One region of the Providencia sp. 6390 genome, then DNA from elsewhere that is predicted to be linked to it. Evidence: predicted binding sites of a transcription regulator. Region 1 holds the regulator's gene; each other region holds the start of a gene.
The links. Region 1 encodes PurR, which represses purine synthesis genes. Its sites were predicted from a motif close to CANGCAAACGTTTGCNTG; they were not measured.

Region 1 (10,958 bases):
TGCTGCGCTTTACGGCTACCCATGTTGGTATAAAATACTAAACCTTTTTCATCAAAGTGTTTTAATAAGACAATGCGTTGATAAGGCTGACCAGTTTCATCAACGGTAGCAACACACATTGCTGTTGGATCACTCAAGTTGGCCTCACATGCTTGTTTTAGCCACTTTTCAAATAAGTCGAGAGGATCTGCTGTTAAATCAGCTCTACGCAGCCCGCCCTGAGTATATTCACGGCGCAATGCAGCCAATTCTTGATTTTGTGCCTCGTTCATCGTATTTCTATTTCCTTAACACCATCATTTTTCATCAGTATTGGCAGGGTAAATAGCACCAAGAACCGTTTCACGTTCAGCACCAGTTACAGATGCAAGATTACCTGATAAGTTCGCGATAGTTCTTGCAGCAAGCCAAGCAAAAGCCAAGGCTTCCATATCATCACCACTTAACCCATATTTGTCACTCACACCCACTTCGGTTCCCGGTAGCAATGCTGCAAGACGTTGCATAAGAAATGTATTTTTTCCACCACCACCACACACGATCAGGCGCTCACAACCACCACAGAGCAAAATTTGTTCTGTAATTGAAATCGCTGTTAATTCACATAACGTTGCTTGCACATCTACAGGAGAAACCTCTTCAAAACCAGATAGCTGGTGATCTAGCCATTGCATGTTAAAATATTCGCGCCCAGTACTCTTCGGGGCAGCACGTCTAAAATAAGGATCACGTAGCATATTTTTAAGCAAAAGCTGATTAACCACACCAAAACTGGCCCAATCACCATTTTCATCATACGGTAATTGTTTATGTCGCCATACCCACGTATCCATCAACATATTACCGGGACCTGTGTCATAGCCTTTAACATATGTTCCTGGAAATAATGCTGTGATATTGGATATTCCACCGATATTTAAGATCACTCGTTTTTCTGTTGGATGGCCTAATACTGCTAAATGAAATGCAGGCACGAGCGGAGCCCCTTGCCCACCATAAGCCATGTCCCGCCGTCTAAAATCCCCAACCGTCGTGATCCCTGTTAATGCAGCTACACGATTGTTGTCACCAAGCTGCATGGTAAAAGGCTGTTCCCCATCCGGCTCATGCCAAACCGTTTGTCCATGACAACCAATTGCAATGATGTCTTTTGCTGCCACTCCTGTTTCAGCTAATAACTGCTCCACGGCCTGCGCATAGAGTGAGCCAAGTTCACGGTCTATCTTACCGACTTCAGATAGTGTGGTTTCTTGGCCTTGGCAAATATTAAGTACCCTTTTCTTAAGTTCAACAGGAAAACCAATACTCACACTCGCTTGCTCAGCAACAAATTTATCACTAATCGCAGCCAAAACAACATCAACCCCATCTAAACTGGTTCCAGACATAATCCCTATATAACGACCGGACTTTATCATCATCACTGTTCCTTAAGGTTTCATATACTCTGCTGCTTGCTTAGCTATATGCCATTTTATTCAGAGCATAAAGATTATTCGGCTTCAAAAGATTGTGCTTTGATAGGTAGCTTTGTCAACAAAACATTAAAATTTCTCGTGCTGGCTCGCAGAAAAAAAGCGGATAAGCAAATAATAAAGACTAGAGCGAAAATACTTGGTGATGTCATTTATTTTTGCGCACCAATACCCATCTCGTTAATTATAATTTATAGTATAATTATCAGGCTAAGATATTTATCAATACGCTTGTGCAGGGTCGTTTGATATTAAGAGAATACTTTTTGTGCGATGTGCATCGAATGATGATTATCTCGTGAATTTATTTAAGAGAAGTATTTAACATAGTGTGCCTTACATTAGGAAATATTTCCTACTTTGAGATATTTTACCTAGTGTTTATGCTCCGTTTAAATCAGAATCAGTAGTCTGATAACCGTTTAAACTTGGCATAACTTAAAGACATACTTACTATGGTAGTTATAAAAACTATTCATACTACGTTATTGCCACAGACAGCCAGTCTCATAGGAGTAATTATGCTTAAGAAAGTTTTTGTTGGTGTTGTTGCAGTCACGGTGTTATCTGGCTGTGTCAATACTAGTACACTTTCTGGTGATACTATTTCAGCTAAAGATGCAAAACAAGTACAAACTGTTACTTACGGTACAATACTTAATGCTCGCCCTGTCACTATCCAAGCAGGTGATGATGAAAACGTCATTGGTGCAATTGGCGGTGCAGTTTTAGGTGGCTTATTAGGTAACACTGTTGGTGGCGGCACTGGTAAAACACTTGCAACGGCCGCAGGGGCAATTGCTGGTGGCTTAGCTGGCCAACAAGCTCAAGGTGCGCTGAATAAGAGCCAAGGTGTGCAGTTAGAAATCCGCCTTGATAGCGGTAAAAATATTGTTGTTGTTCAGAAACAAGACCCAAGTGTTTTCCGTTCTGGCCAACGCGTCATGATTGCTAATAGTGGTGGCACAGTTACCGTTTCACCTCGCTAATATTAGAATATGTTCACCGGGCACTCCCGGTGAACATACGTTGTTAGTTTGGATTATGTGAGACTCTTTTTAACACCTTCATAGATCAGCTACCACTTTACTGACTGATTTACCCGCATTTTTTCATATATTCTTATATGACCTTAGCGAATGACTCATTTGCCCCTAGCTAATAGCAATGTAATTAGAGTGTAGAGCTTCATAATCAATTGAAATATAATAAACTGCATATATCAATTGTTAATTAAATTTTTGGTATTCATATTTGCTGTGTTTACTTATCCCTCAGAAAATGGCTAATCTGAAATATCATATTTTCGTGAACTTCACGATTTTTAACCTTCAATAACCATTTATATCCAACAAACCAGTTAAATCATTAACGATTCATCATTAAATAATAAACCAAATTAATAATTGAAAATAAAATCAATCTATTTGACAAAAATCAAAAGAAAAATGTCATCAACAAAATAAATAATTAACCTGTCAAAATAATTTAAATTTGAATAGTACACATAGTTCATCGATATTTTATTATTATAAGTCTCCTTGTAAACGAGAGATATTTTTCTCTAATTTTAAAAGTAGTAATGATAACTGCCCAAGCTCATCTGCAGTGATATTACCTAGAATTTCTTTACGTGTATTATCGATAACTTCATCCACAGTTTTAATAAATGGCTCAGACTCATCAGTAAGTTTGATTCTCTTTGCACGTCGATCATTAACACAAGTATGCCGAGAAATGAGTTTCTTTTCCTCTAACTGATCAAGTGTTCGGACTAATGACGGCTGCTCAATACCAATCGCTTTTGCAAGCTGAATTTGCGACTGCTCCGGTGGTAACTGGCTAATATTATGTAAAGTAATCCAATGTGTCTGTGTTAATTTAAGCGGTTTCAAACGATGGTCAATCAATGATCTCCACATACGAACAACACGCGATAAATCAGTTCCTATTTGTGACTCCAATGTTCCCTCCTTATACAATACTATTTGGCTTAACAAATATACAAGTTATAAATTATATTTTAAATTATATATTAACTCCTTCTTGCTATGACAACTAATTATTAAAAAAAACCATGATAAATACCTATTTATAGTAACAGTCAATCATTTGATTTGTGATATCAGTCACTAACTAAATTCACTCGTTTTATATATTAAAAACCATTTTATTTACTCGCGTAAACTATCAATTATCTTGTTAATAAGAATAGCCTTACTCCTGTTTCAAATCTATCTATTTTAACCCTCATAGTAATTACAATTAACAATAAAAATGGCAACCCTCAATTAATCCTTTAAAAACAATAAAATATAGTTAATCTTAAAATTATGTCATTTTAGGCTATATCATATCCATTTAATCATTATTTTGAATAAATGAAATTTAATTGAAGAATGTAAACAAACATTAACTATTCTAAATTAATTAATTACTTAATTACTTAATTACTTAATTACTTAATTACTTAATTAAGATCACGCTAAATCGATTTGACAGATATTCAATAGATGAAAAAGCAGATATCCTGAATACATGAATATTGACTAAAACAGCTCTTGTTGTGCTGATGGCGGATCCTCTTGCTGTTTTTTCATCGCAAGTGAACGAATATAACGCTGACGACATAAACGCAAAATATTACGCTTTTGGGGGTCTGTAAATCTTAACCAGTTAAAACGTTCCTCACGAGAGCGATAGCAACCTCGGCAGTAGCCTTGCTCGTTAGTTTGACATATTCCGCGACAAGGGCTTTGAATTTCAAAAAACTCGAGTTGCTCCGCCATGTTGATACCACCTAACGATAAACATTAAACAATGATATACTCCATAAATGTGATTATATCTATCATTTACTCAGTAAAAACAAGCCAAATAATTCGAGTGCAACCAAATGATGGAAAAATGTACAGGTAACGAGATGTCAGTTTAATTAACAATACTGCAACCTAAAGACATTAAGAGTATAAACCCATTTCGTTGTGCTCAAGTGTAAAGATACGTTATATTAATCGTTAAAATGATTCAGTTTCACTCAGTTACTTTTAAGGGGTCTTCTATGCGCTTACTACATACCATGTTACGTGTGACGGATATGCAACGTTCAATTGATTTTTATACTAAGGTGTTAGGCATGCGAGTACTGCGTACTAGTGAAAATCCTGAGTATAAATATTCATTAGCGTTCGTTGGTTACAGTGATGAAAGTGAAGGTGCTGTTATTGAGCTCACCTATAATTGGGGAGTTGATAACTACGAACTAGGCACAGCCTATGGCCATATTGCTCTCGGTGTCGATAACGTCGCTCAAACCTGTGAAGATATTCGTCATGCAGGGGGAAATGTGACCCGCGAAGCAGGCCCAGTCAAAGGTGGTAGTACTATTATTGCTTTTGTTGAAGATCCTGATGGCTATAAAATTGAATTGATTGAAAATAAAAGCGCAAGTAAAGGTCTTGGTAACTAATCAATTCAAGCTTTTAATTACTAGGCAATAAATATTACTGCCTAGTTTTATACTCTCAATAATTCAAGATGCAGCGAGAAGCATTAAAGAACGCATAACCGCACCAGCTATAATAGCTTAAAAAAGCGCTGTAACTTGAAATATGACGAGCATATGCAAAATTTCACTGGATTTGGCATAATAACCAACAACCAGAAACTCTAATATGAATGTCTAATGTCTGATAAAAATAATCCTAACGCACTGGTTAGTCGCTTCAGGGGTTACTACCCTGTTGTCATTGATGTTGAAACCGGTGGGTTCAATGCCAAAACTGATGGCCTACTTGAGATCGCTGCCATTACCTTAAAAATGGATAAAGAAGGTTGGTTATCGCCTGATGAAACACTCCATTTTCACGTCGAGCCATTCGAAGGTGCAAATTTAGAGCCTACAGCCTTAGCGTTTACAGGAATTGATCCAGCAAACCCGCTACGTGGAGCTGTCAGTGAATATGATGCGCTCCATGCTATTTTTAAAATGATACGCAAAGGCATGAAAAATACCGACTGTAATCGTGCCATTATAGTGGCTCACAATGCAACGTTTGATCATAGCTTTGTAATGAATGCTGCTGAGCGTGCAGGCCTAAAACGCAACCCTTTCCACCCATTTGCAACCTTTGATACTGCAGCACTCAGTGGTTTAGTTTTCGGTCAAACCATCTTAGCGAAAGCCTGTGTTACTGCTGGGATCCCTTTCGATGGTAAACAAGCCCACGGGGCGCTCTATGATACTAACCGTACCGCTTTACTTTTCTGTGAATTAGTCAATAAATGGAAGAAGTTAGGTGGGTGGCCATTAGCCGAACAAGAATAATCGTTTAACCTTTTGGTACAAAAAAACCGTATTAGCCGATCAACGGCTAATACGGTTTTTTTTATTATTTAGGGCCTAATGAAGAAATTACTCTGCATTCGCTTCATCAGCTGAGCGGTATTTATCAGCCGTTTCTTTGATCAGTGCTTGTAACTCACCACGCTGATACATTTCCATGATGATGTCACAACCACCCACTAATTCACCGTCAACCCACAGTTGCGGGAAAGTTGGCCAATTAGCATATTTTGGTAACTCTGCACGGATATCTGGATTTTGCAGAATATCGACATAAGCGAAACGTTCACCGCAAGCAGATAATGCTTGAACTGCCTGAGCAGAAAAACCACAGCTAGGAAGCTTAGGAGAGCCTTTCATATACAGCAGAATTGGGTTTTCTTTAATTTGGCGTTCGATTCTTTCAATTGTCGTCATTTTTACTTCCTTAAAACTTGGGTGCTGGTTTTGCAGTCAGTAAACAATTGCAAATGGCAATTGTTACTAAGCGAGAATATTTGACCGAAAAGATGACTGCATATTGTTTCATACAATATGCCAGTTTTACAGGGGCATTACTATAGCACCCTCAAATAGAAAAAGGCATTTTTTCTATTGCAGTCTTTTAAAGACAATTAACTTAAATTAACTTTATTCTAACAAACTCATTTATAGATTTTTGAAATTTATTATCCCTATGATTTTTCTATGTATTTATATGTTTAGTTTGTTAATATAATACGATGACACACATGCCCACATTTTTGATGTGGTATAATGCTATAATGGCTAGAAAATAATACATACTGCACACCACTTATTACGTGCATGATTGAAAAATAATTATTCGCTCAATTTCGAGCATCATACCCATACGTATTGTTTAAAACGCAAACAAGGAGTACGCAATGTCATTTGAACTACCCGCTCTACCTTATGCTAAAAATGCTTTAGAACCTTATATTTCTGAAGAAACTTTAGAGTACCACTATGGTAAACACCACAATACTTATGTTGTTAACCTAAACAACCTAGTAAAAGGTACGGCTTTCGAAGGTAAATCCTTAGAAGAAATCATTAAGACTTCGGATGCAGGTATTTTTAACAATGCCGCACAAGTGTGGAACCACACTTTTTATTGGCACTGTTTAGCGCCAAATGCAGGCGGCGAACCAACAGGCAAAGTTGCTGATGCTATCAACAAAGCCTTTGGCTCATTCGCTGAATTCAAGCAACAATTCACTGATGCAGCAATCAAAAACTTTGGTGCGGGTTGGACTTGGTTAGTGAAAAAAGCGGATGGTAACTTAGCTATTGTTAACACCTCTAACGCAGCAACACCAATCTCTGGTGATGATAAGCCTGTGCTGACTGTTGATATTTGGGAACATGCTTACTATATTGATTACCGTAACGCGCGTCCAAAATATTTAGAAAACTTTTGGTCACTCGTGAACTGGAAATTTGTTGAAGAAAATCTCGCTTAATTGATTTTATCAACATCAAGGGCGAGCGATGCTCGCCCTTTGTGATCTTACCTTTGATGACTAAAAGGCAAAACTAAAAAATATGTACCGCAAATGCGATGATCACTGCCAAAGAACCTATTGCTGCCAATAATCCGAATTTAAAATCTGTATCCATGAGTTCCTCTCATCATAACGAACAGTTAACCCGCCATTTGACCCTATATTGTATAAGGTTAAATAAGTATGACATGACGATTTATAAAAACCAGTGTCTATATCACAGGTTATAACATCAATTATTTCTTTTGTTTTTGCGCTAGATCAGACAAAATCCATAACAAATCGCTAAATTATTGCCAGTTAAACGACTATGCCTCAATATGCTGGTAATTTTTAATAAGTATTCATAACAAGACCGATTATTGGTCAGGAGTTTTTTTCCCCCATGGCAACGATTAAAGATGTGGCGAAGCGCGCTAGTGTCTCCACCACAACCGTATCCCATGTAATTAATAAAACGCGCTTCGTAGCCGATGATACTAAGGCTGCTGTTTGGGCCGCGATAAAAGAACTCAACTATTCGCCAAGTGCTGTTGCTCGTAGTTTGAAAGTTAACCATACCAAATCGATTGGGTTACTTGCCACATCGAGCGAAGCCCCTTATTTCGCAGAAGTTATTGAGTCCGTGGAAAACAGTTGTTATGAAAAAGGTTACACCCTTATTCTTTGTAACTCACATAATAACTTAGGCAAACAACAAGCCTACCTGCAAATGCTTGCTCAAAAACGTGTTGATGGCCTTCTAGTAATGTGCTCTGAGTACCCAGAAAAACTCATTAATATGTTAGAGGATTACCGCAATATTCCAATGGTGGTCATGGATTGGGGAACATCACGCGGTGACTTTACTGATAGTATTATTGATAATTCATTTCATGGTGGCTACCTTGCAGGTCGGTATTTGATTGACCGAGGCCACCGAGATATCGGTGTGATCCCCGGTTCACTTGAACGAAACACCGGTATTGGTCGTCTCACTGGCTTCCAAAAAGCCATGGAAGAAGCCAAAGTCACTTTACGTGATGAGTGGATTGTTCAAGGGGATTTCGAGCCAGAATCAGGCTATAAAGCCATGATGCAGATCTTGAGTAATAAGCAAAAACCAACTGCTGTTTTTTGTGGCGGTGATATTATGGCTATGGGTGCTATTTGTGCTGCTGATGAGATGGGGCTGCGCGTTCCACAAGATATTTCGATCATTGGCTATGATAACGTACGTAATGCACGCTATTTTACCCCTGCTCTCACGACTATCCACCAACCAAAAGAACGCCTAGGCCAAATGGCTTTTACTATGCTACTCGACCGTATCGTCAATAAACGTGAAGATGCACAAACCATTGAAGTACACCCACGTTTAGTCGAGCGCCGTTCTGTAGCTGATGGGCCATATATCGATTATCGCCGCTAATTATTATGGCGCTAACCACTCAGCGTTGAGAGTTTCACTGTCGCCAAGGTATTCAAGCAACCAACTCAACGCTGGTGATGTATTCTTTTCAACCCACGTTAAGCAACAAGGGCTTGGCGGAAAAGGTTGCGACAGTTGTAGTGGAATCAATTTACCTTCTGCACAATAAGGAGCTGCTCGATGTTCAGGAACCATTCCAACACACAGTTCATTAACAAGGCAGGCCATGCCATCTTCCCAATAAGGCACGACAAGGCGACGCTGGTTATCTAACGCCCATGTATCTCTTTTGGGGAGGCTCCTTGAGGTGTCTTCAAGACATAAGCTTGGATAATCACGCATCTGGTCATCCGCTAGCTTCCCTTCAAATTGTGCTAATGGGTGATTCGGCGCGGCGACACACCACCATGACATAAACCCCATATCTCGAAAACTGTAACGTTCGCCAATAGGGGAAGCCCGCGTTGCACCAATTGCCACGTCAACACGACCATCCGCCAAAGCATCCCACACGCCATTAAAGACTTCAGGGTGAATATATAATTCAATATCAGGGAAATGACGATAAAAATCTAAGATCAATTGCTGCGTCCGCTGAGGTTTAACAATACAATCCACAGCTATGCTAAATTGCCCTCTCCAGCCATTTGCCGCCTGTTGGCACTGATGACGTGTCTGTGCCATTTTTTTGATAACTGAGCGACCTTGCTTGATAAATATCTCGCCTGCTTCCGTCAATATCACATCTCGGTGACGACGTTCAAATATCGGTACAGCAAGCCATTCCTCTACTTGTTTAACTGTATAGCTAATTGCAGATGGAACGCGATGTAGCTCCTCGGCGGCACCACTAAAACTCCCCGTTCTTGCAACCGCATCAATCACTTCTAGTGCATGCGCTGACCACATAACTATACCTTTCAAAAAATTTGATAGCAGGATCCAAATATTACCGTTTCACAATGTAAAAATACAGCCTATACAATAGTGCATCTGTTAACAATTTTGTAAATTCTAGAAAGTAAGCTGCCATGACAAATACTGTGACGAAAAACTCCCCAAGCTTTATGCTCTACCTTGCTGGATTGAGTATGTTAGGGTTTTTAGCCATCGATATGTATCTACCTGCATTTGGCTCAATGCAAACCACGTTAAACACCACCGAAGGCGCAATTAGCGCTTCCTTAAGCATCTTCTTAGCGGGTTTTGCCTTCGCACAGCTACTATGGGGACCACTCTCTGACAAACTTGGCCGCAAGCCAATCTTAATTGCTGGTTTATCGCTGTTTATATTCAGTTGCCTCGGCATTCTTTGGGTAACAGACGCAACGCAGTTACTGATCTTGCGTTTCTTACAAGCGGTAGGGGTTTGTAGTGCAGCTGTTCTTTGGCAAGCACTAGTCATTGACCGTTATGACGCAGCAAGCACTCAAAAAGTATTTGCTTCAATTATGCCTTTAGTTGCCCTATCACCTGCTTTAGCACCATTATTAGGTGCATGGGTACTAGAGCACTACGATTGGGAAATTATTTTTGTCGTTTTAATGGCTGTAGGTATTTTATTATTAATCCCAACACTGTTGTTGAAAAAAGTGACACCAAAAACCATCACTACTGACGAAACAGAAAATAAACCAATTTCCTTTTTCACTTTACTAGGCTCACGTATTTTTAGTGGTAATGTTTTAATTTATGCCTCTTGTAGTGCAGGTTTCTTTGCTTGGCTGACAGGGTCACCTTTTATTTTGCGCAATATGGGTTTTAACCCAGCAGATATTGGTTTGAGTTATATCCCGCAAACATTAGCATTTATTGTCGGTGGATATGGCTGTCGCTTTGTCTTAATCAAAATACGTGCTGATGTGTTATTTCCATTATTGTTGGTGGGCTATGCAATCAGTATGGCTATTTTATTTTTAATGGCTATTTATACTACGCCTACACTCACCATGATATTAATTCCATTTTGTTTTATGGCGGCCATGAATGGTGCATCTTATCCAATAGCGGTATCTAAAGCATTGAATGCTTACCCACAAGCCAGTGGTAAAGCAGCCGCTTTACAGAATTCATTGCAACTTGGATTATGTTTTTTAGCTAGTTTATTAGTCTCAGCACTACCTTTTGACCCACTATTAGCCACCACAGGTGTCATGGCTGTAACAATCATTCCGATGGTTATCGGTTATTTTATGCAGTATACAAAAGATCATTCTAAA
Region 2 (10,958 bases), on a different contig from region 1:
TATTTAATATCAGTAAAGACTACTCGGCTAATTTCCCAGCCTTTCGTTTTTTCGTTTTGATAGTAGTAATATATAGTACCATTAATCGCATAATACAATGCCGTCCTAGCTGCTGAATTTGGATTAGATATGGTCAATTCATAAAGCTGCTCAAGATTACCAGTATCTAGTACTCTAAAAAACTGGATCGATTTATCTACTAAATTAAAACCAAAAATATATTGTTTAGCTGTTACTACATCTATCATTGTCTGGAGGTTACTAAGGTAAGCTGAGAATTTTCCTTTAATAACAGAAGTTGCTCCTTCAATAGAACCTTTATCATTCATGTTATAAATATAATAAGCGAAGTCTTGATTTGTATGTCCTAGGAAATATGTTTTTTTAGTCGATGTTGTATAAACAACATTAGAAGGATAGAACTGATCGAAAATACCATCTACAAATATATTTTGTGAAAATCCCATTGTGATTCCTTAATTTTCAATTTAATGAAGTAATGTTTAAGCGCATTCATATTATTAAATTAAAAATCATTTGAAAATAATGTTTGTTATTAGTCTATTTCATATATATAAATAATTAAAAAATAATGAAACAATTTAATATTCACATTGCTAGAATATTATGTTAATAATAAACAAAAAACTATAGGGTCATTATCATGTTTGAAAGTTTTGGTGTGTTAAACTTCTGGACCTATTTAGCAGGTCTAGTTTTAATTATCATTGTGCCAGGCCCAAATTCCTTATATGTATTAAAATCAAGTACTTCATATGGAACTCGAGCTGGCTATCGGGCTGCACTGGGGGTTTTTACTGGTGATGCAGCGTTGATTTTTCTTTCATTCATTGGTGTTGCATCAGTGATTAAAGCATCACCTACGCTGTTTATGATTGTACGTTATTTAGGCGCGGCCTATCTACTCTATTTAGGCTGTAAGATCCTTTATGCAACCTTTTGGCAGAAAAAAGTAGCTAAAGCTGATGATGAGCCAGTTATTGTTAAATCTGAAAAAATTTTCACACGTGCTTTGATTTTGAGCTTAACTAATCCGAAAGCGATTTTATTTTATATCTCATTTTTTATTCAGTTCATTGATTTTAGCTATAGTCATGCTTGGGTGCCATATTTAGTGCTAGCATCAATTCTGGAACTTGTTAGTTTTATGTACCTCAGTTTACTTATCTTTAGTGGTTATTTAATCGCTCGTTTTTTACGTGAAAAACAAGTGTTAGCTAAATTAGGTAATTGTACGGTTGGAACTTTCTTTATGGGATTTGCAGCGAAACTGGCTATCTTTAGTAATTAAAGTATATACTCTAAATAATTCGAGGTGCAGTTAGGCGACAAGTGAATGAGTCGCTGGGAGCCTACATAAGTAGGTGACTAGTGCGAGTGAGCGTAGTCAACAACGCTGCAACTTGAAGTATGACGAGTATACAACTAGTACTGCTCATCGCATCATATCATCGGTTAAGTTGTTACCATTTTGATTGTTTTGGTGGCAACTTAAGTCAATTTTCCATCTGTTATCATCGATACATTATTCAACTCCAATTATTTTCAGTATAATTTATTAAAAATACTGTTAAGAGGTTAGTGTGACGCAATTAGACGTTGATGAATATTGGATGAAGCGTGCTTTGGAATTAGCTAAAAATGCTCAAGATGCAGGTGAGATCCCTGTAGGCGCTTTGCTTGTTAAAGATAACCAACTAATTGCGTCAGGTTGGAATTGTTCCATTGAAAATCATGATCCAACGGCTCATGCAGAAATAATGGTACTAAAACAAGGGGGGCAGGCGCTCAGTAATTATCGACTATTAGATACAACTCTCTATGTTACTTTAGAACCCTGTATAATGTGTGCAGGCGCAATGATCCATAGTCGTATAGGTCGTTTAGTTTACGGCGCGAAAGATTTTAAAACTGGCGCATGTGGTTCGTTTATTAATATTATGGAACGACCTGGTTTAAATCATTATGTTGATGTGACAGGTGGAGTGTTAGAAGAAAACTGTTCCTTAATGCTTAGCGCTTTTTTTAAAATGAGAAGGGCACAGAAAAAAGCGCTAAAACGTTCGCTGAATCAAAGCAATGAACATAATTAAATAAATCATTGGCTATGGTATTGATTAACTGACTCGCTCTCTTTTTTTATATCGTTATCAGGGTTGACGGAAAGAAAATATTGCCCCAAAGATAGCTTATCGCTAGGAGGAGAAATTGGTGGCAATTTGTACTGAGGCTGAGTGGATTCAACGTATTTTAGGCTAATTTTTTCCTGTGCGTTCCCTTGAGTGACCTCTGTTATTTTAGGAGCCGTCTTAAGTTCTTCTTCACTCTTTGCTGGCAAATCTTCTTGGCTTGGTGTTACGAGTGGTGGAAATAAAATCAATGATTTTTCCGCGATAGCTAATGATCGTTGTTTTTTATCTTGATTTTGTAAATAACCAACTAAACTTTGATGGTAACGGCGGATGTTTTCTACATAACGATAGGCTTCATGGCCTCTAGCATAGCCATAATTCAACTGTGAATAATATTTTTTCTGTGTGAGTAACGGTAGCCTCGATTTTACATCTAGCCAGCGATCAGGATCACCACCTTGCATTTCAGTCAGCTTTCTAACATCTTGCATATGACCATAGCCCATATTATAGGCAGATAAAGCAAACCAAATCCTATCATCATCAGCAATAGAGACGGGTAGCCGTTGCATTAAGTATTCAAGGTAAGCTGCGCCCCCTTTAATACTTTCCTCTGCATCGAGGCGATCTGAGATACCCATGGTTTCAGCCGTTGGTTTGGTAAGCATCATTAGCCCACGAACACCCGTTGGTGAAGTTGCAAGGGGATCCCAATGTGACTCTTGCCATGCAACAGCAGCTAACAACTTCCAATCAACAGCACTTGCATATTTTTCAAACAGGGGCTGGTAGTTAGGTAGCTTATTATTGATTGCATTGATAAATGAAATAGTATCGAAATAATCGAACGCTCCAACATGGCTGAAAAATTTTTCATCCAGTCTCGCTAATAGATCAACTTCATTACTGGTATTGAAAAAGTCCAATAATGCTGCATTGAGGCTGTCATCATTCAGTCTTTTCATATACCAAGTGACGGCATGATCATCCACTAAATCAAATCCCACCGCAATTTCGGGGTGTATACGCTGTTGTAAAGCCACAGATATAGAGTCTTCCAGTGTGTAATCAATCAAGCCTTCAGCTACCATTTCTAATAACTGGTTAGTTGTGAAATCGGTCGTTTCTTCCCATATTAGATTTGGGTATGTTTCTTTTAATGACTTTAATGTGCTGGCATGAGCCGAGCCTGCCATAACAACGAATTTACCCTTGATATCATTAAAACTTTTAGGTCGAGTTGAGCCTTTTCGATAAACCAATTGCTGCGTGACATTGAGGTAACTCGGGCCTGTTTTCATTTTTTGTAGCCGTTCTTTATTATAAAGCAGCCCTGCAACACCGATGTCAGCTTGTTCATTTTCAAGGTCGCTAAAAATAAGTTCAACCGTCGGTCTCATGGTGATAACCAACTTGACTCCAAGGTAATCAGCAAAACTCTGTGCAAGTTCATAATCAAAGCCATGTAGATTAGCGTCATCATCAAGATAAATGAGGGGGGAGCTGATTGCACTCACCCGCAACTCACCTCGAGAGATGATTTGATTAAGTTGATTGTTTGGCGTACTTGGCCAGCGAATACTAAGCCCAATAATAAGCACAGCAAGCAATGCCACAATCACAATGATTAAATAGTTGACCTTGATGTTATTCAAAAATGTATCTCATATGTAAACCCTTGTACCGCATATTATTGTTCTTACTTAATCAATGCAGCTGTTATCCGGATCATATCACGAGGGCGGTATTCGGTATTTTTATTTCCGCCTGTAGTTCGGAAAATCATGGGTGTTGTAATAGTAAAATTATTATAAGTAATGGTTATATTCCCAGTATTTGGACATTTTGCTCAACAATTATGATCTGTGCAACCAATATCGTGTTATTTCACTCCTAATAATATTTAACAGTTTGCTTTATTTTTAGTCACGCAAACGGTTTCGTATTGATGCACATTGCTCTATAATGTGCTCCGGTTCCCCTGCTTTTATGATCAGGGCTGGCGTTTAAATGAGAGAAATTAAGACTATGGAAATTTTGCGTGGTTCACCTGCTCTATCAGCATTTCGTATTACTCGCCTTTTGGCGCTGTTCGCTGAAAAACAGCTTCCTGTTATGGATATCTATGCTGAATATATGCACTTCGCTGAATTGTCAGCGCCTCTAAGTGATAGCGAGCAAGGCAAACTGCGTAGTTTGCTAAAGTATGGTCCTTCTCTCACAGAGCATGAGCCTTTTGGCAAATTAATTTTAGTCACTCCACGACCAGGCACCATTTCTCCTTGGTCATCTAAAGCGACAGATATTGCCCACAACTGTGGTTTATCACAAGTTGAACGCATTGAACGTGGTATTGCCTATTATGTGCAGGCGGAAGGGTTATCGCAGCAACAGTGGTTTGAAGTTGCGGGATTACTACATGATCGTATGATGGAAAGCATCTTCAGTGAGTTTGAGCAAGCTCAAGCGCTTTTTGCTCATCATCAACCTACACCAATGAAAGTGGTGGATATCATTACTAATGGTCGCTCAGCACTTGAAAAAGCGAACCTAGAAATGGGCTTAGCCCTCGCTGACGATGAAATCGATTATTTACTCGCCGCCTTTAATCAGCTAAAACGCAATCCAACAGATGTTGAATTGTATATGTTTGCACAAGCAAACTCAGAGCATTGTCGCCATAAAATCTTTAATGCAGATTGGATTATTGATGGTGAAGAGCAGCCTAAATCGCTGTTTAAAATGATTAAAAATACCTTTGAAACAACACCTGATTACGTATTGTCGGCTTATAAAGACAACGCCGCAGTCATGGAAGGTTCTTCTGTAGGACGTTTCTTCCCTGAACCAGATGGTCGCACGTATCGCTATCATCAAGAAGACGCACATATTTTGATGAAGGTAGAAACGCACAACCACCCAACGGCAATTTCACCTTGGCCGGGTGCCGCAACTGGCTCTGGTGGTGAAATTCGTGATGAAGGCGCAACAGGCCGTGGCGCAAAACCGAAAGCTGGCTTAGTGGGTTTCTCTGTTTCTAACTTACGGATCCCTGGCTTTGAGCAGCCTTGGGAAGAGGACTTTGGTAAGCCTGAACGTATTGTGACCGCACTCGATATTATGTTAGAAGGCCCATTAGGTGGTGCGGCGTTTAATAATGAATTCGGCCGTCCTGCACTTTTAGGTTACTTCCGTACATATGAAGAAAAAGTGAATAGCCATAATGGCGAAGAGCTACGCGGTTACCATAAACCAATCATGCTAGCGGGAGGGATCGGTAATATTCGTGCTGATCACGTTCAAAAAGGCGAAATCCCTGTTGGGGCAAAACTGATCGTTCTTGGCGGCCCATCAATGAATATTGGTTTGGGCGGAGGCGCTGCCTCATCAATGGCATCAGGCCAATCAGATGCCGATTTAGATTTTGCTTCAGTACAGCGTGATAACCCTGAAATGGAACGCCGTTGCCAAGAGGTGATCGATAATTGTTGGCAGCTCGGTGATGATAATCCAATTTTGTTTATTCATGATGTTGGTGCAGGCGGTTTATCGAATGCCATGCCTGAATTAGTGAGTGATGGCGGTCGTGGCGGTTGTTTTGAGCTACGTAAAATTTTAAATGATGAGCCGGGTATGAGCCCACTCGAAGTGTGGTGTAATGAATCACAAGAGCGTTATGTATTAGCGGTTGCTCCTGAGCAAATGACGCTTTTCACTGCCATCTGTGAGCGTGAACGCGCACCTTTTGCAGTTATTGGTGAAGCAACTGAGCAACGTGAACTGGTATTGAAAGATACGCATTTCAATAATCAGCCTATCGATATGCCACTTGATGTGTTATTAGGTAAAACACCAAAAATGTTGCGTGATGTTAGCACGTTGAAAGCTCAGCCAGATGCGCTAGATAGAACATCGATCGATTTAAATGAAGCAGTAAAACGTGTGTTGCATCTTCCTGCTGTTGCTGAAAAGACATTCTTGATCACCATTGGTGACCGTACAGTAACAGGTATGGTTGCTCGTGACCAAATGGTTGGTCCATGGCAGATCCCTGTTGCTAACTGTGCCGTGACTACTGCCAGCCTTGATAGCTATTATGGCGAAGCAATGTCAATTGGTGAAAGAACACCTGTTGCATTGTTGGATTTTGCCGCCTCTGCACGCATGGCGGTGGGCGAAGCGTTGACCAATATTGCTTGTGCTTATGTGCAAGATCTTAAGCGAGTAAAATTGTCTGCAAACTGGATGTCTGCTGCGGGTCACCCAGGGGAAGATGCAGGCCTTTATCAAGCGGTTAAAGCAGTAGGTGAAGAGCTATGCCCTGCGCTTGGTTTGACTATCCCTGTCGGTAAAGATTCGATGTCAATGAAAACACGCTGGCAAGAAAATGGCGAAGAGCGTGAAATGACATCACCACTATCATTGGTAATCAGTGCCTTTGGTCGTGTTGAAGACGTACGTTTGACCGTGACACCTGAATTAAAAACCGGTATTGATTCTGCTTTAATGTTAGTTGACTTAGGGCAAGGTCATAATGCGTTGGGTGGCTCAGCATTGGCACAGGTGTATCGCCAATTAGGCAATAAAGCACCTGATGTCCGTGATCCTCAGTTGTTGTCTGGTTTTTTTACTGTAATCCAAAACTTACTGTCAGAACAAAAATTGTTAGCCTACCACGACCGTTCTGATGGTGGTTTGTTTGTGACATTGGCAGAAATGGCATTTGCTGGTCATTGTGGCATCAATGTCGATATTAGCGAATTTGATGAAGATATTTTAGCCGCTTTGTTCAATGAGGAACTCGGTGCTGTTATTCAAATTAAACAGCAAGATAGACAATACGTCGAAGCATGTTTTGCTGATGTAGGGCTTGCTGAGTGTGTGCATTATTTAGGAACTGCGACACAAGACGATGCAGTGGTGATTAATAGTCGTGACACTGTTGTTTATCGTGAATCACGTAGTACATTGCGCCAGTGGTGGGCAGAGACAACATGGCAAATGCAGCGCTTACGTGATAATGAAGTGTGCGCTGATGAAGAGCATAATGCTAAGTTGGACACCCAAGATCCAGGTCTAAATACTAAGTTAACTTTTGATATTGCTGATGATATTGCAGCTCCTTATATTTCGTCAGGTGCACGCCCTAAAGTGGCAGTACTACGTGAGCAGGGTGTGAACTCGCATGTCGAAATGGCTGCTGCATTTGACAGAGCAGGTTTTGATGCCGTCGATGTGCATATGAGTGATTTGTTGTCAGGAAATCTGTCATTAGCGGGCTTCCAAACATTAGTAGCGTGTGGTGGTTTCTCTTACGGTGACGTATTAGGTGCTGGTGAAGGCTGGGCTAAATCAATTCTGTTTAATTCACGTGTTCGTGATGAATTTGCTGCTTTCTTTGCGCGTCAAGATACACTATCGCTTGGTGTCTGTAATGGCTGTCAGATGATGTCGAACTTATATGAATTGATCCCTGGCGCAGATTTATGGCCTCGATTTGTTCGTAACCGTTCTGAGCGTTTTGAGGCTCGTTTTAGCTTAGTTGAAGTCGCGAAAAGCCCATCATTATTATTACAAGATATGGCAGGTTCACGTATGCCAATTGCAGTTTCGCATGGTGAGGGTTTAGTTGAAGCACGTAACCCAGCTCACATTCAGCAATTGGAAAATAGTTCGCTGGTGGCACTGCGTTTTGTGGATAACTATGGGCAGGTGACTGAACAATATCCAGCTAACCCGAATGGTTCTGTGAAGGGTATTACGTCTGTGACTTCAACCGATGGCCGAGCAACGATTATGATGCCGCACCCTGAACGCGTCTTCCGCACAGTGAGTAATTCATGGCATCCAGAAAATTGGGGTGAAGATAGCCCTTGGATGCGTATTTTCCGCAATGCACGTAAACAATTAGGCTAAATAAGCTAGTTTAGTTTAAGTTGTTAAAAAGGCTGCAGCGCAGTGCGTTGCAGCCTTTTTTATCTGTAATAAATGGTGTCAGTTTACCAGCCTTATCTCTTATCACTCATTTTATTTGTTTTTACCTCATCAAGTTATTGCGCATAGTAATTATTATCAATATCATTTCTATCTTCTTTTTTGGTTATACTTTTTTTGATAAGAGAGTTACATCGTGGGATCAGTCATTGTTTCTTCGGCGAAACGACGTTTTTCGTGGGTTTATTGCTCTGTTTTTGTCATGTTATTTCCTGCTAGCGCTGCTTTGGCTACTCAATCATCAACTAATAACTCAAGCAATGATGTGCTGGTTGTCACTGCTGCACCAGATGAAAGTTATAGCGGTGATAATGTTTATTCAACCTTGAAAACACTGACTTCGCGCAATGAAACGCCACAGTCTATTAGTATTGTGACGCCACAGGTGATCAATGATTACAGTGTGTCCAAGGTTGATGATGCGGTTAAATTTGTTAGTGGGGTAACACAAGGAAATACCTTGGGCGGTATTGAAGATGGTTTTGTTAAGCGTGGTTTTGGCTCGAATTCAGACGGTTCTATTTTTATTGATGGAGTGCGTAGTAACCAAGGCCTAGCAATGGATGCCACGGTGGGGCGAGTTGATGTACTCAAAGGTTCTTCATCATTGCTTTATGGCATTCTCAACCCTGGCGGCATTATCAATTTAGTGACTAAAAAGCCTGAGTATCAATGGCAAGGACGCATCAGCGGGCGAACCAATAGCCATGGCGGCGGTACGGGAAGTGTCGATTTGACAGGTCCTTTGGGCAACGGGTTTGCTTTTCGTTTGATTGCAGAACGGCAACATGAAGATTATTGGCGTAACTTCGGTGAAAATGAACATACATTAGTTGCACCTTCGATTAGTTGGTTAGGTGATTCGTCTTCATTTAATTTTTCGTATACAGAGTATAAATTTGATGTGCCTTATGACCGCGGTACAGCTTTTGTCGACGGTAAGCCCATTAGTATTCCTTACAATGTCAGGATCGATGATGAAGCGAACCATGCATGGGGTAAAAATAAACGTCTCAATGCAGAATATCGCTATGAATTTGATGAAACATGGGAAACTGGTTTTAAGTATGCATGGTTCCAGCGTCGTTATGACAGTAACGAAGTACGCGCTACTAAAATTGATGTCGATACTGGCGTTGTGACTCGTCGAGCCGATGCTAACCGTGGTTTTAACCATCAAACAACGTATTTATCATGGGATGTTCGTGGCACACCCGAAATTTTAGGTATGCAACATGACGTGACTTTTGGCGCTGATTACGAGAAGGCTCAAACATATAAAGCCTATTCTTATCGCGGTAAGGTCAGTAAGACATTCAATATGTACCATCCTGTTTATGGCGAAGAACCAATTGTGAGTGATGCAACGGTAGATGATAAAAAAAGCAACTTACGTTCTACCGTATATAGCCGCTCAATCTATGCTAAAGACAGTATTCATTTGAGTAACCAATGGATTGTGGTATTAGGCGGGCGTTATCAAGGCTACACTCAGAATGCCAGTAGCGGCTGGATAAAGAAACAAACGGACCTGCATGATCGTGGTAATCAATTTATTCCACAGGCAGGTTTGGTGTATAAGGTGTTGCCTGATTTGGCGTTATATGGCAGCTATAGTGAGTCTTTCACACCATCGACACAGGTAGATGATGATGGAAACGTCGCTTCGACTGAAAAAGGCAAAACATATGAGATCGGCGCTAAATGGCAAACAACACCAACAGTATTAACAACATTAGCCTTGTATCGTATTGATGAAAAAGATATGTCTATTTTTATGAATGGACTTAACCGTAATATTCCAAAAGCACGTTCTGAAGGCATTGAGCTGGAAATCAATGGTGAAATTGCGACGGATTGGCAGGTGATCGCCAATTACAGTTTTAACAACACTCAAATCAAACAAGATAATTTGAAACCTGAAAACGTGGGTAATCATCTGGTCAATGCTCCTCGCAATATGGGAAGTTTATATTTAACTCATAAATTAACTCTTTCTGATGTGCCGGGCTCTGTACGTGTTGGCGGTGGTGGGCGCTATGTTGGTAAACGTGCGGGTGATCCTGAAAATAGTTTCTTCATGCCGGCATATACCGTTACCGATGCATTTGTCGCGTGGGATCACCAAATTGGTGGGCATAAAACACAGTTAAAGTTGAATGTGAATAATGTTTTAAACAAAGAATATTATGCTTCTAGTGCTGGTAATCTACGCGTTATCGCTGGGGAACCGCGTACAGTGTATGTAAATGCTTCTATCGATTTCTAAGGTGAAAAAATGAAACGATATTTGCTATGGTGTCTATTAATATGCTTACCAATGTTTTGTTCGGCGAAAATAGTGACAGATAGCTTAGGCAGAGAGGTCGTGATACCTGATGATCCACAACGCATTGTGTTAGGTGAAAGCAGGATGCTTTATACACTTGCATTGATTGAAAGTGGTGATCCTGCTGCGAGGGTCGTTGGCTGGCCCGCTGATTTAAAACGGCTCGACCCCCAAACATGGCAAAAATATACGGCAGCTTTCCCTGCAATGACCAATATTGCGATTGTTGGGAACGACAATTTTTCGCAGATGAGTAGCGAAAAAATTATCGCATTGCAGCCTGATTTATTGATCATGCCTGTATATGCTAAAACGCAACCCGATGAGCAGGTGTTCATTCAGCAAGTTGAAGCTGCGGAGATCCCAATTATCTATCTTGATTTTCGCGTTGACCAACTCAACAACACCGTGCCTTCACTACAGGTGTTAGGTGAAGTACTCAATCAGCAGAAAAAAACAGCAGACTTTATTCAGTTTTACCA
Region 3 (10,958 bases), on a different contig from region 1:
GATTTTACTGCCGGATCACGAAAAATGACGGCAATAGCCGTGCCCGTTTGCCTAAAGGTATACATAAAGAAGCTCGCAAACCCAGTTAGATGATAAAAGTTATCACCAACCGTTGCCACCAGTGCTTCGATACCATCTCGCTCCATGATTTGACGTGCTTTATTTGTGACATTCTCAAGGTGTTGTTGTTTCAAGAAAGATATATCTTTATATGTTGTCATTATTTAATTTCTCAGGTGATGTCTGAATATCAATACCGCGCCCATCAAGCAAGCTTTCTGCGGAATGAATATAGCAATTAATCTTTCTACTATTTATAACCAATAGTTATAATTTATTCTAGATAACACTATATAAGTAATAAGAAGAGTTAGAGTTAAAAGGACTAACATGAAGCATTAACATTTTGAAATTACTTCGATATTTAGCCCTTTTTATAGGAGATTTATTCGTGCCTCTATAAATTATCAGCGCAGGAAATGGCTTTATCGAATTGATTATTACGTGTTAGCCATAAAGAGAGTGCTTTCAACGAGTCAGGGGTAAATTCATCACAGCGGGCACTAATTTCATCAGGTGTTAACCAACTGACTTCAACAACCTCTGATTCTTGCAAGGCAAATGGGCCATGGCTAACACAGCTAAATAAGCCCCCCCAAATACGGCAATTGTCACCTTCATAATAAAATAAGCCGTGCTCCGCAAATGGCACTCCAGAAACGCCAAGTTCCTCTTGTGCTTCGCGTTTTGCGGAATCAAGAATATTCTCCCCTTGGGTGACCACCCCGCCAGCTGTTGCATCCAAATAGCCTGGATAGAAATCTTTGATGTCAGTTCGTCTTTGCACCAAAATTTTGCCCATGCCATCATGGACAACAATATAAGTTGCACGATGGCGTAAGTTTTCAGCACGCATCTGCCTACGAGTCGCTTGAGCGATTACTTCATTGTTGTCATCAACAATATCGACCCATTCAACCACCTCGGTTTGTTCTTCCATCCTTAAAACCTTTTTTATCAGCCTGTTAAGTACAGTTGTTATGCCATAGAATTTTACCGAAAACGGCCAAGCAAATAGTCTATATACCCGACATAATTCAACATTCAACGATGAGACATGACGAGCACATAACAAGGTATGCTTTTCATTGCCCCCTTGCAAGTAAACAGCAATAAATTTGAGTGTTCATTTCGCAGTAATGGTGAATTACCTTTCACTTATCATATCGTTATGAAATCATTTTCACAAAATTGTTAACAACGCCAACAAATTTATTTCGCAACTGCTATAGTTAGCACAAATAGGCTCAATATTAGTCCCATTTTTCACAGGAGGCGATTATGCGGATACTTATTACTGGCGGTACAGGATTGATTGGTACTCCTCTCGTTCAGCGACTTGTGGCGCGTTCGGATAAGGTAACTGTATTAAGCCGCTCTCCACAAAAAGTTTACAGCCATTTCTGTAAAGCGGTTGAGTGTTGGACTTCACTGCATGATAAACAAAATCTTAATGACTTTGATGCAGTGATTAACCTTGCAGGCGAGCCTATCGCTGAAAAGCGTTGGACTGATGAGCAGAAAAAAATATTATGTGAAAGCCGCTGGGTAATAACTCAACGCTTAACTGAATTAATTGCGGCAAGTGATACTCCACCGCATACTTTTTTATCTGGCTCTGCGGTTGGTTATTATGGGGATCAAGGGCAAGCCGTTGTTGATGAATTTGAACAACCCCACGATGAGTTTACCCATTACTTATGTCAGCATTGGGAAGCACTTGCACAAAATGCCCAATCAGCAACAACACGGGTATGCATATTACGCACAGGCGTCGTTATGTCGTTGAATGGTGGTGCTCTCGCAAAAGTACTGCCTATCTTTAAAATGGGTGCTGGTGGCCCTATAGGACATGGTAAACAGTTTATGCCATGGATCCATATCAATGATATGGTAAATGCCATCTGTTTTTTACTTGATAATAACGCATTATCAGGTCCATTTAATATGACTGCCCCTTACCCTGTTCATAATGACCAATTTTCAGCTATTTTAGGCGAAGTTATTAGCCGACCTGCATTTATTCGTACCCCTGCCTTTGCGATCAAAGCTATATTAGGCGAAGCTGCCGCATTAGTGCTTGGTGGCCAACAGGCCATCCCAAAACGTTTAGAAGAAGCGGGTTTTCAATTTGAATTTATTGAATTGAGAATTGCCTTAGAAGACTTGTTTAAAAACCAATAACAATAAATAGCCATGCCAATAGGTATGGCTATTCACTCGCCATACTTCAAACCGTAATGCTTTTTGTTAAAGTATACTGACTGTATCTCGAATTATATAGAGTATAAACATAATTGCAGATAAAAAGTCATGCAGTTAATTAATCACAGTGATTATCGAATATTGAGATTTAATTTTTTAAATATTGAGCCATATATAATCTGAACATTAAATTATTAACTAATTGCAATGGGTGATAATTAATATGAAAAGATTATTTATATTAGCTTATGGATCCTGCAGTTATATTTCCTTTCTGATTGGTTTTTGTTTTTTATTTTTACTGCTCATGAATATTGGTATTCATAATATGCAAAATAATAATAGCGCATCCGGTATTAAACCTTGGCTTATCAATAATAGATTATTCTATTCAGTCTTATTTAAGGCTGAATATATTTTTTGATATTCCATGAAATGTCAGATAAAAAATCCCACACCAATAACCCCAGAAAATATATTGCAAGATTGTATTTATACTAAAAACACATACTAGATAAACACGTCTAATTTATAAATTTTCTAGGCCAATATTTAAAATTCATTGTCACAAGATTAATTATAATTAAAAAAATCAATCTTAGAGAATAAAAATGACTATCAACTTAACAAGTTCAAATAAAGTTCCATTTAAGCAAACATATTTGACCCTAATGGCTGAACATAATTCATTTAAAGAAAAGCTATTAGGAGCATCCAGCACCAATAAAAAATTCCCCGGTTTCTGCGTTGGTTTTTCTACTAAATTTTTACATCACTACAATAATAATAGTGAACAGAAATTCATTAATAATTACCAAGCTTTCATTAACAAAATAAATGAAAGTTTATCTGATTCATCAAAAGGTTTCGATCCTAGTAAAATTTACACAGCGAAAAAAGGAGAAAAAACTCAGCTACAAGACATTCATTCTCAACAACTAATAAAAGAAGTCATGACGATACAAGACCAACACATCAAAACAAACAAATTAGATATTTCCAATTACTTCAACCACTTGATCAATACAAAAAATAGCTTGAAGAATACAATTGATAAAAATAACATCAAAAAAGAAACTTATATTCTGCTAGATAAAATATTAACACTAAACTTAAAATCCAAGGGAACTCATTATTACTTTAAAGAATGTGAAGATCACATAAAGAAAATAAAACTGGATATTGATAGTTTTATCTCTTGTTTAGAAACCAATAATACATCATTAAATGCCGCCACTTTACCGACATCATGCATTAATGAATTGAAAAATAATATAGATTTTAAAAAAGAAAAACTCTCAAAAACAGATATCTATAATCTCGTTAAAATCATATCTGACCATAACTTGAGTCATTTAGCTAATGATTATAAAGAAATGAATAAAGCTTTTAATTTAAATGCTGGTAATAATGTTTTTAGTAGTATAAGGAATAGAGAAAAGATAGATCTTAAAGATTTCATACTGAAACTTAAAAATAGTAAAGAACATCAGCAAAATTATATTTTTTGTAGCAATAATCATGCATGTGCAATTGGTGTCAGAGAAGATAGCCAAGGAAATAAAAACTATGCTTTCTTCAATCCAAATACTGAAATTATTAAATTCACACAATTTTCTAATTTTGCTAACTTTTTAGAGGAATTTGTTAAGAAGTATGAAAGCTCATATGATTTCTCAAAAAATAATGACAGCTCTGATTACTCAATTCAATTTATTAAATTTGAAAATACACAACCAATCACAGTAAAAGATATAACAAATGATGAAAAATATAAGCCAATATTCCCCAACAGAATATCTACTGAAAATAAAATATTAACAAAACAAAAACCCCTAACAGAACCTACAGAAAGTGGTCATTTTGATACAAAGACTGATAAATCACAGAGCAATCATATAGACAAAGTAATGGATAACTTCACCATCGATCCTAAGATAAAATCAATGTTTGGTAGTAGGATTAGGTCAATAAAAATAGCTCATTAATTTCTTTGTTTATCGTTGGATAAAATGTTCTTACTATACTACTTACCACCTTGCCAACGGTTAAATAAATCTTGCTCCAATTGAATATCAAATTGGTCTAAAACACGATTTACCGTTTGGTCAACAATATCTTGAATTATTTGAGGCTGGTGATAAAAAGCAGGCATGGGGGGCATAATCACAGCACCCATTTCTGCTGCTTGCACTAACAAACGCAAATGGCCGAGATGCAATGGTGTTTCACGTACACCCAAGACTAATTTTTTACCTTCTTTTAATACCACATCAGCTGCACGGGTGACTAACGTATCAGTATAACTGTGTACAATACCTGAAAGTGTTTTCATCGTGCATGGCATAATCACCATACCCGCCGTGCGAAATGAGCCCGATGAAATTGCAGCAGCGATATCACGGCTATCATAATTATGATCAGCCAACTGTTGGACATCTTTTACGCTATAACTAGTTTCTAACGCTAATGTTTGGCGAGCAGCAGCACTCATCACGAGATGCGTTTCCACATTATTAACTGGTTTTAAAACCTCTAACAGCCTAATGCCATAAATGGCACCACTCGCACCAGTTAAACCAATGATTAGCTTTTTCATGCCGCCCTCTTTAAAACGATAGTATGCAGAGCTAATCATAACAGTTTTTATCGTTAAAAACCGTCAAATCTATCAATTAGATCGCCAATGCTAATGATGTTAACTGATTAGCATATCGTAATTTCTAACGGTATAAAATGAATAATAAACATAATCTTATTTTTAGGAAAAACTTTTAATTTATTTTAATGATTATTATTTAATATAAAACAGATTATCTATCTGATATAAAAAACCAGCCTAAAATGGATAATCTAAATCCACAGGCTGGTTTTTATCTTGAAATCAAAAATAATTAACCTTCGTTATAAATCTCTAGGTTCTCAATTTCATTGTGATCTTTAATTTTTAATTCATCGTCTTTACGTAAATCTTCTAGGTAATCTAAGTAAGCTTGATCGATGTCTTTCGTCACATAAATACCATCAAACACTGAACATTCAAATTCACTGATTTCAGGATTTTCTTCGCGAACAGCATCCACCAAATCACTGAGATCTTGGAAAATCAAACCATCAGCACCAATCAGTTTACGGATTTCATCGACTTCACGACCGTGAGCAATTAACTCATTAGCGTTTGGCATATCAATACCATACACATTCGGGAAGCGAACCTCTGGTGCCGCAGAAGCAAAGTAAACATTCTTTGCTCCCGCTTCACGTGCCAATTCAACGATCTGCTCTGAAGTTGTACCACGTACAATTGAATCATCAATTAATAGTACGTTTTTATCACGGAACTCAGCGCGGTTAGCATTCAGCTTACGACGTACTGATTTACGGCGCTCCTGCTGCCCCGGCATGATAAATGTCCGGCCAACATAGCGATTTTTCACAAAACCTTGGCGATACGGTTTATCTAAGATGTGAGCAATTTCTAAGGCGATATCACAGGATGTTTCAGGAATTGGGATCACCACATCGATATGCAAATCTTCCCACTCACGGGCAATTTTTGCGCCTAATTTCTGCCCCATACGCAACCTTGCGTTATACACCGATATTTTATCGATAAAAGAGTCTGGGCGAGCAAAATAAACATATTCAAATAAGCATGGCGTTAATTGCGGGTTCTCTGCACACTGGCGAGTGTATAGTTGACCTTTTTCAGTCACATATACCGCTTCACCGGGTGCAACATCACGTAAGAACTCAAAGCCTAGTGTGTCCAATGCAACGCTTTCTGAAGCAACCATATACTCTTCTGCGCCATTTTCCAGTACACGACGCCCTAATACTAATGGACGGATACCGTGAGGATCGCGAAACGCTAACATGCCATGACCGATAATCAATGCCACACATGCATATGCCCCACGCAATCTTTTATGCATGGCAGCAACCGCAGTAAACACATTATCGGGTTCAAGTGGGAAATGGTCAAAACGGTCTAATTCATACGCCAATATATTTAATAAGATCTCAGAGTCTGAGGTGGTATTAACATGGCGACGAGCGGTTTCAAATAAACGGCGCGTAAGTTCATGCGCATTTGTCAGATTACCATTGTGAGCAAGGGTAATACCAAAAGGCGAGTTCACATAGAAGGGCTGTGCTTCTGATGCGCTTGAACTACCCGCTGTTGGATAACGTACATGGCCAATCCCCATGCAACCTTGCAGTCTAAGCATATGCCGCGTTTCAAAGACATCTTTGACGAGGCCATTCGCTTTACGTAAACGAATATTATTTTTGCCATCAATGGTAGCAATCCCTGCTGCATCTTGCCCACGATGCTGAAGCACCGTTAAGGCATCATAAATCGATTGGTTGACCGGTGATACACCGGCGATACCGACAATACCGCACATTTAGTCTTTCCTCATCAGCCAGACGGAGAGATGTTCTCCGGTAGGAAACTTGACGCATTTTGCAGGTAGTCAAAGAACCACCTGATTATATGACTGAACTGCGGAATAAGTTCCGAACGTTGCCAGTCCTCACTTTGAGGAAGTGGTGTAAACGTATCAAGGAAAAACAATAACGCTGATACTATTAACACACCACGCAACGCACCGAAGCAGATCCCCAGAACACGATCTGTACCCGATAAGCCAGTTTTTTGAACTAAAGAGCTAATCACATAGTTAACTACTGCACCAACAATTAATGTCGCAATAAATAATGCAGCAATAGCGATGCCATTTCTTACTAGTACGTCCTCAAAGCGCGTAAAATACTCTGCTAAATAAGGATAAAATGTACTTGCAACAAAAAATGCACAGCCCCATGTTATCAGTGATAAAGCCTCGCGAACAAACCCACGGATCAGGCTTACCAGTGCCGAGAAGCCAATGATGGCAATAATTGCGTAATCTATCCAGACCATATCTCATTCCAAAATTCGCACCCACGGCAGTGGCTGGAGTGCATTCTAACAGAAAACGAAAACGTTTGCGTAACCAATTTACATACAATTTAAAAAAACCAACGGCGAAAAGAAAAATTCATATTCGCCGCTGCAATTGGTTAAAAACTCGACCCTTTTATGATATTCCTAATTTAATATCATGGTTTAAAAGCCCTGATTTCACCCTGTAACCCCGTTATCGAACGCAGTTCAGGCAGAGCACTTTCTAACCGCTGCCGTGAAGCTTCTGGTCCAACAAAAATTCGTGTTAGTTGCCCATTCACTGGTCGTGATGGAACGGTATACACCTGATATCCAGATAACCGTAATTTCGCGACAATTTCCTCAACCTTCACTGAATTCTTCAATGCACCAAGCTGCACCACAAACGCTTTCCCCTGTGGAGCTTGAACTTCAGGTTTCGGCTCAGGTTTTGGTTCTGGCTTCGGCTCTGGCTTCACTTCAGGTTTTGGCGTAGGTTTAGGTTCTGGTTTTGGCTCTGGCTTTTTAGGTTGTTCAATTGGGGTAACCACTTTTTCTGGCGATGTAGGTGCAGTTTGCTGTTCGCGCTGCTGCTGATCCTGTTTTTGCTCAGAAATCGCTTCAGATAACATGGCTTCTGATGCTGCACCTGACGTTGAAGACTGAGTCAGAGGGGCAATCGCCTCGATATCTTGCTCGTCACCCGGCTTTGGAATAATAGGTATGGCCGCAAATTCATTTTCATTGTATTTCTTATCACCATCAAGTAGTGCGGGTAACACAATGATCCCCGCAGCCACTAAAACAATGGCCCCGACAAGACGATTCTGAAATTTACTTGCCACCGACTCTATCCTTTTGTTTGATCTAACAACATCATTACATGAGCAACAGTATGGAAAGAACCGCAAACAATCACGATATCTTTTTCTGTTGCATCAAGACAAGCTTGCTGCCATGCCTCATCAACTGACCCAAATACTTTTGGTGAATCCAGATATTGGCTCAATTGTGACGCAGGCGCACCACGAAACTCAGTTAATGGTGCCACATACCAATCAGTGACTTGCTCTGCTAGACAAGTCAACGTGCCTTGAATATCTTTATCACCTAACATACCCACCACTGCACGAGTACGACGCCCTTCAACTGAAGGTAGCTGCGCTAAGCGAGTGACTAAATAACCCGCTGCATGTGGGTTATGAGCCACATCCAGTATCATCAATGGCTTTTCACCAATAATTTGAAAACGCCCCGGCAACTGAGCTGACTTCAAACCGTCTTTCACTGCTTGATCGGTAATTTTATTGGCTAATTGGAGGTCAATCTCTTTAAGGCAGTAAATGACCCCTAAAGCAGTCGCAGCATTCGCTAACGGCACATTAGGTAACGGTAAATCCGCCCATTGGTATTTATCACTTCGCCATGACCAGCCATTTTCTTGCTGCTCAAAAGACCAATCTTTATCGCGGCGAAACAGCATCGTGCCAATTTTATCGGCATACTGACCAATAGATTCAGGCATGTCAGGTTCACCGACCACACCATAACGACCACCACGGAAAATACCGGCTTTCTCGAAACCAATATGCTCTCTATCTGAACCTAACCAATCAGTATGATCTATCGCAATACTGGTGATCGCAGTGACATCTGCATCGACAACATTGGTAGCATCTAAACGCCCACCTAAGCCAACTTCAAGGATCACCACATCTAACGCTGCTTGTTTAAACAACTTCAGCGCGGCCAATGTGCCGTACTCAAAGTAGGTTAATGAGATATCACCACGTTCAGCTTCGATATCAGCAAATACATGGCAAAAATTGGACTCAGCCGGCTCTTGGCCTTGAATACGTACACGCTCGGTATAACGAACAAGGTGTGGAGAGCTATAAACGCCGACTTTCAAGCCAGCAGCCATCAAAATGGATTCAAGGGTATGGCAAGTCGTCCCTTTGCCGTTAGTCCCAGTGACTGTGATCACCCGAGGTGCAGGTTGAGTTAAGCCCATTTTGCGAGCAACTTGTCCGACTCGCTCTAGCCCCATATCAATATTTTGGCTATGCAAGTCTGTAAGATAAGAAAGCCAAGCCTCCAATGGAGACTCGGAATTTGGAATGATAGATTGATTATTCATCATCTTTTTTATGCTTAGCAGAGTCCTTTACTTGCTCATGAGCATCGATGACAACATCGTCATTGACGATATCGATTTTCACTTCGTCTTCAATCACAGGCGCAAATTCCCCTGTATTGAAGCTTGGTTTATTGGTTAACATTGCCAGCACATCCGCTAGCGTATCACGCATGTCAGTACGGCGAACGATCATATCGATAGCGCCTTTTTCTAACAAAAACTCACTGCGTTGGAAGCCCTGAGGCAATTTTTCACGCACAGTTTGTTCGATAACGCGAGGACCCGCAAAACCGATTAGTGCCTTTGGTTCCGCTACGTTGATATCACCCAACATGGCCAAACTTGCAGACACCCCACCCATGGTTGGGTCGGTTAATACAGAGATGTAAGGCAGGCCACGCTCTTGCATTTTTGCTAGCGCTGCACTGGTTTTTGCCATTTGCATCAGTGATAACAACGCTTCTTGCATACGCGCCCCACCACTTGAAGAAAAGCAGACCAATGGGCAGTTATCTTCGAGTGCTTGTTCAACCGCACGAACAAAGCGAGCCCCCACTACCGATGCCATTGAACCACCCATGAAAGAGAACTCAAATGCCGCAGCAACGATTGGCATTTCTTTTAATGTTCCTTTCATTACCACGATAGCATCTTTTTCTCCGGTCTCTTTTTGAGCAGCAGAAATTCTATCTTTATATTTTTTTGAATCACGGAACTTGAGTATATCTTTAGGCTCAAGCTCACTACCTAATTCCGTCGTAGAGTCTTCATCAAGAAAAGTTTCAAGGCGCTGGCGTGCATGAATGCGCATATGGTGATCACATTTAGGGCATACTTGTAAATTACGCTCTAATTCAGCTCCATACAGTACTTGCCCGCAGCTATCACATTTAGTCCAAACCCCTTCAGGGATGTTGACTTTAGTTGATTGGGTCAAGTTACCTTTCTTTAAAATTTTTTCAATCCAGCTCATTAATGGACCTTTTTATCTGATTGGTCTCTGGCTATTCCTTTGAGAAACCCAATACATGGCCTCTCAGGTAAAACACCAGTATGTAATTTTGTGCCATTAAACCACAATGGTACTCCACTGTGGATAAAAACTTTTAAATCCGTTATGGATTATCACTTTTTTGCGTAGCGACACGCTTTTCTTTCGCAGCGGCGCGGCGATGACGGATTACTTCAATCACCCCCGGAAGAATAGAAATAAAGATAATGGCAACTATCAATAATTTCAAATTCTGCTGTACGAACGGCAAATCACCAAACAGGTAACCTGCATAAGTGAATGATAATACCCATAATAACGCACCTGTCACATTATAAAAGGCAAAATGACGATAAGACATTTTGCCCATCCCTGCAACAAATGGCGCAAAGGTTCTGACAATCGGCACGAAACGCGCCAATATAATCGCTTTACCACCGTGTTTTTCATAAAACGCATGGGTTTTATCTAAATAAATACGACGGAAAATTTTTGAATCAGGATTTTTAAATAATTTTTCGCCAAATATACGACCGATTGTATAGTTGACTGCATCACCTAAAATAGCCGCAATGATCATCAATGCAACCATTAAGTGCACATTCAAATCATTACTCTCTAATGCAGAA

Region 2: a site for PurR is predicted at 4,081-4,098, ahead of purL (phosphoribosylformylglycinamidine synthase). Genes of this name have one in related genera too.
Region 3: a site for PurR is predicted at 7,250-7,267, ahead of cvpA (colicin V production protein). Genes of this name have one in related genera too.

Annotation. Positions count from the first base shown of each region.
Region 1 covers NZ_JBYVYL010000004.1:321,318-332,275, reverse strand. Annotated here, with positions in the region: gene pdxH (pyridoxamine 5'-phosphate oxidase) at 1-272, opposite strand, end outside; gene anmK (anhydro-N-acetylmuramic acid kinase) at 297-1,418, opposite strand; gene AC3Z9T_RS11205 (outer membrane lipoprotein) at 1,997-2,464, shown strand; gene slyA (transcriptional regulator SlyA) at 3,005-3,439, opposite strand; gene AC3Z9T_RS11195 (DUF1289 domain-containing protein) at 4,025-4,264, opposite strand; gene gloA (lactoylglutathione lyase) at 4,537-4,944, shown strand; gene rnt (ribonuclease T) at 5,161-5,802, shown strand; gene AC3Z9T_RS11180 (Grx4 family monothiol glutaredoxin) at 5,890-6,237, opposite strand; gene sodB (superoxide dismutase [Fe]) at 6,708-7,286, shown strand; gene cydH (cytochrome bd-I oxidase subunit CydH) at 7,360-7,443, opposite strand; gene purR (HTH-type transcriptional repressor PurR) at 7,714-8,739, shown strand; gene punR (DNA-binding transcriptional activator PunR) at 8,743-9,648, opposite strand; gene punC (purine nucleoside transporter PunC) at 9,771-10,958, shown strand, end outside.
Region 2 covers NZ_JBYVYL010000001.1:133,496-144,453, forward strand. Annotated here, with positions in the region: gene AC3Z9T_RS00750 (XRE family transcriptional regulator) at 1-467, opposite strand, end outside; gene leuE (leucine efflux protein LeuE) at 665-1,312, shown strand; gene tadA (tRNA adenosine(34) deaminase TadA) at 1,605-2,114, shown strand; gene mltF (membrane-bound lytic murein transglycosylase MltF) at 2,120-3,808, opposite strand; gene purL (phosphoribosylformylglycinamidine synthase) at 4,182-8,069, shown strand; gene AC3Z9T_RS00775 (TonB-dependent siderophore receptor) at 8,350-10,416, shown strand; gene AC3Z9T_RS00780 (ABC transporter substrate-binding protein) at 10,426-10,958, shown strand, end outside.
Region 3 covers NZ_JBYVYL010000001.1:323,063-334,020, reverse strand. Annotated here, with positions in the region: gene AC3Z9T_RS01625 (M24 family metallopeptidase) at 1-221, opposite strand, end outside; gene yfcD (NUDIX hydrolase YfcD) at 458-1,000, opposite strand; gene AC3Z9T_RS01615 (TIGR01777 family oxidoreductase) at 1,342-2,244, shown strand; gene AC3Z9T_RS01610 (hypothetical protein) at 2,877-4,253, shown strand; gene AC3Z9T_RS01605 (UbiX family flavin prenyltransferase) at 4,292-4,864, opposite strand; gene purF (amidophosphoribosyltransferase) at 5,160-6,677, opposite strand; gene cvpA (colicin V production protein) at 6,692-7,195, opposite strand; gene dedD (cell division protein DedD) at 7,375-8,043, opposite strand; gene folC (bifunctional tetrahydrofolate synthase/dihydrofolate synthase) at 8,049-9,338, opposite strand; gene accD (acetyl-CoA carboxylase, carboxyltransferase subunit beta) at 9,331-10,311, opposite strand; gene AC3Z9T_RS01575 (DedA family protein) at 10,454-10,958, opposite strand, start outside.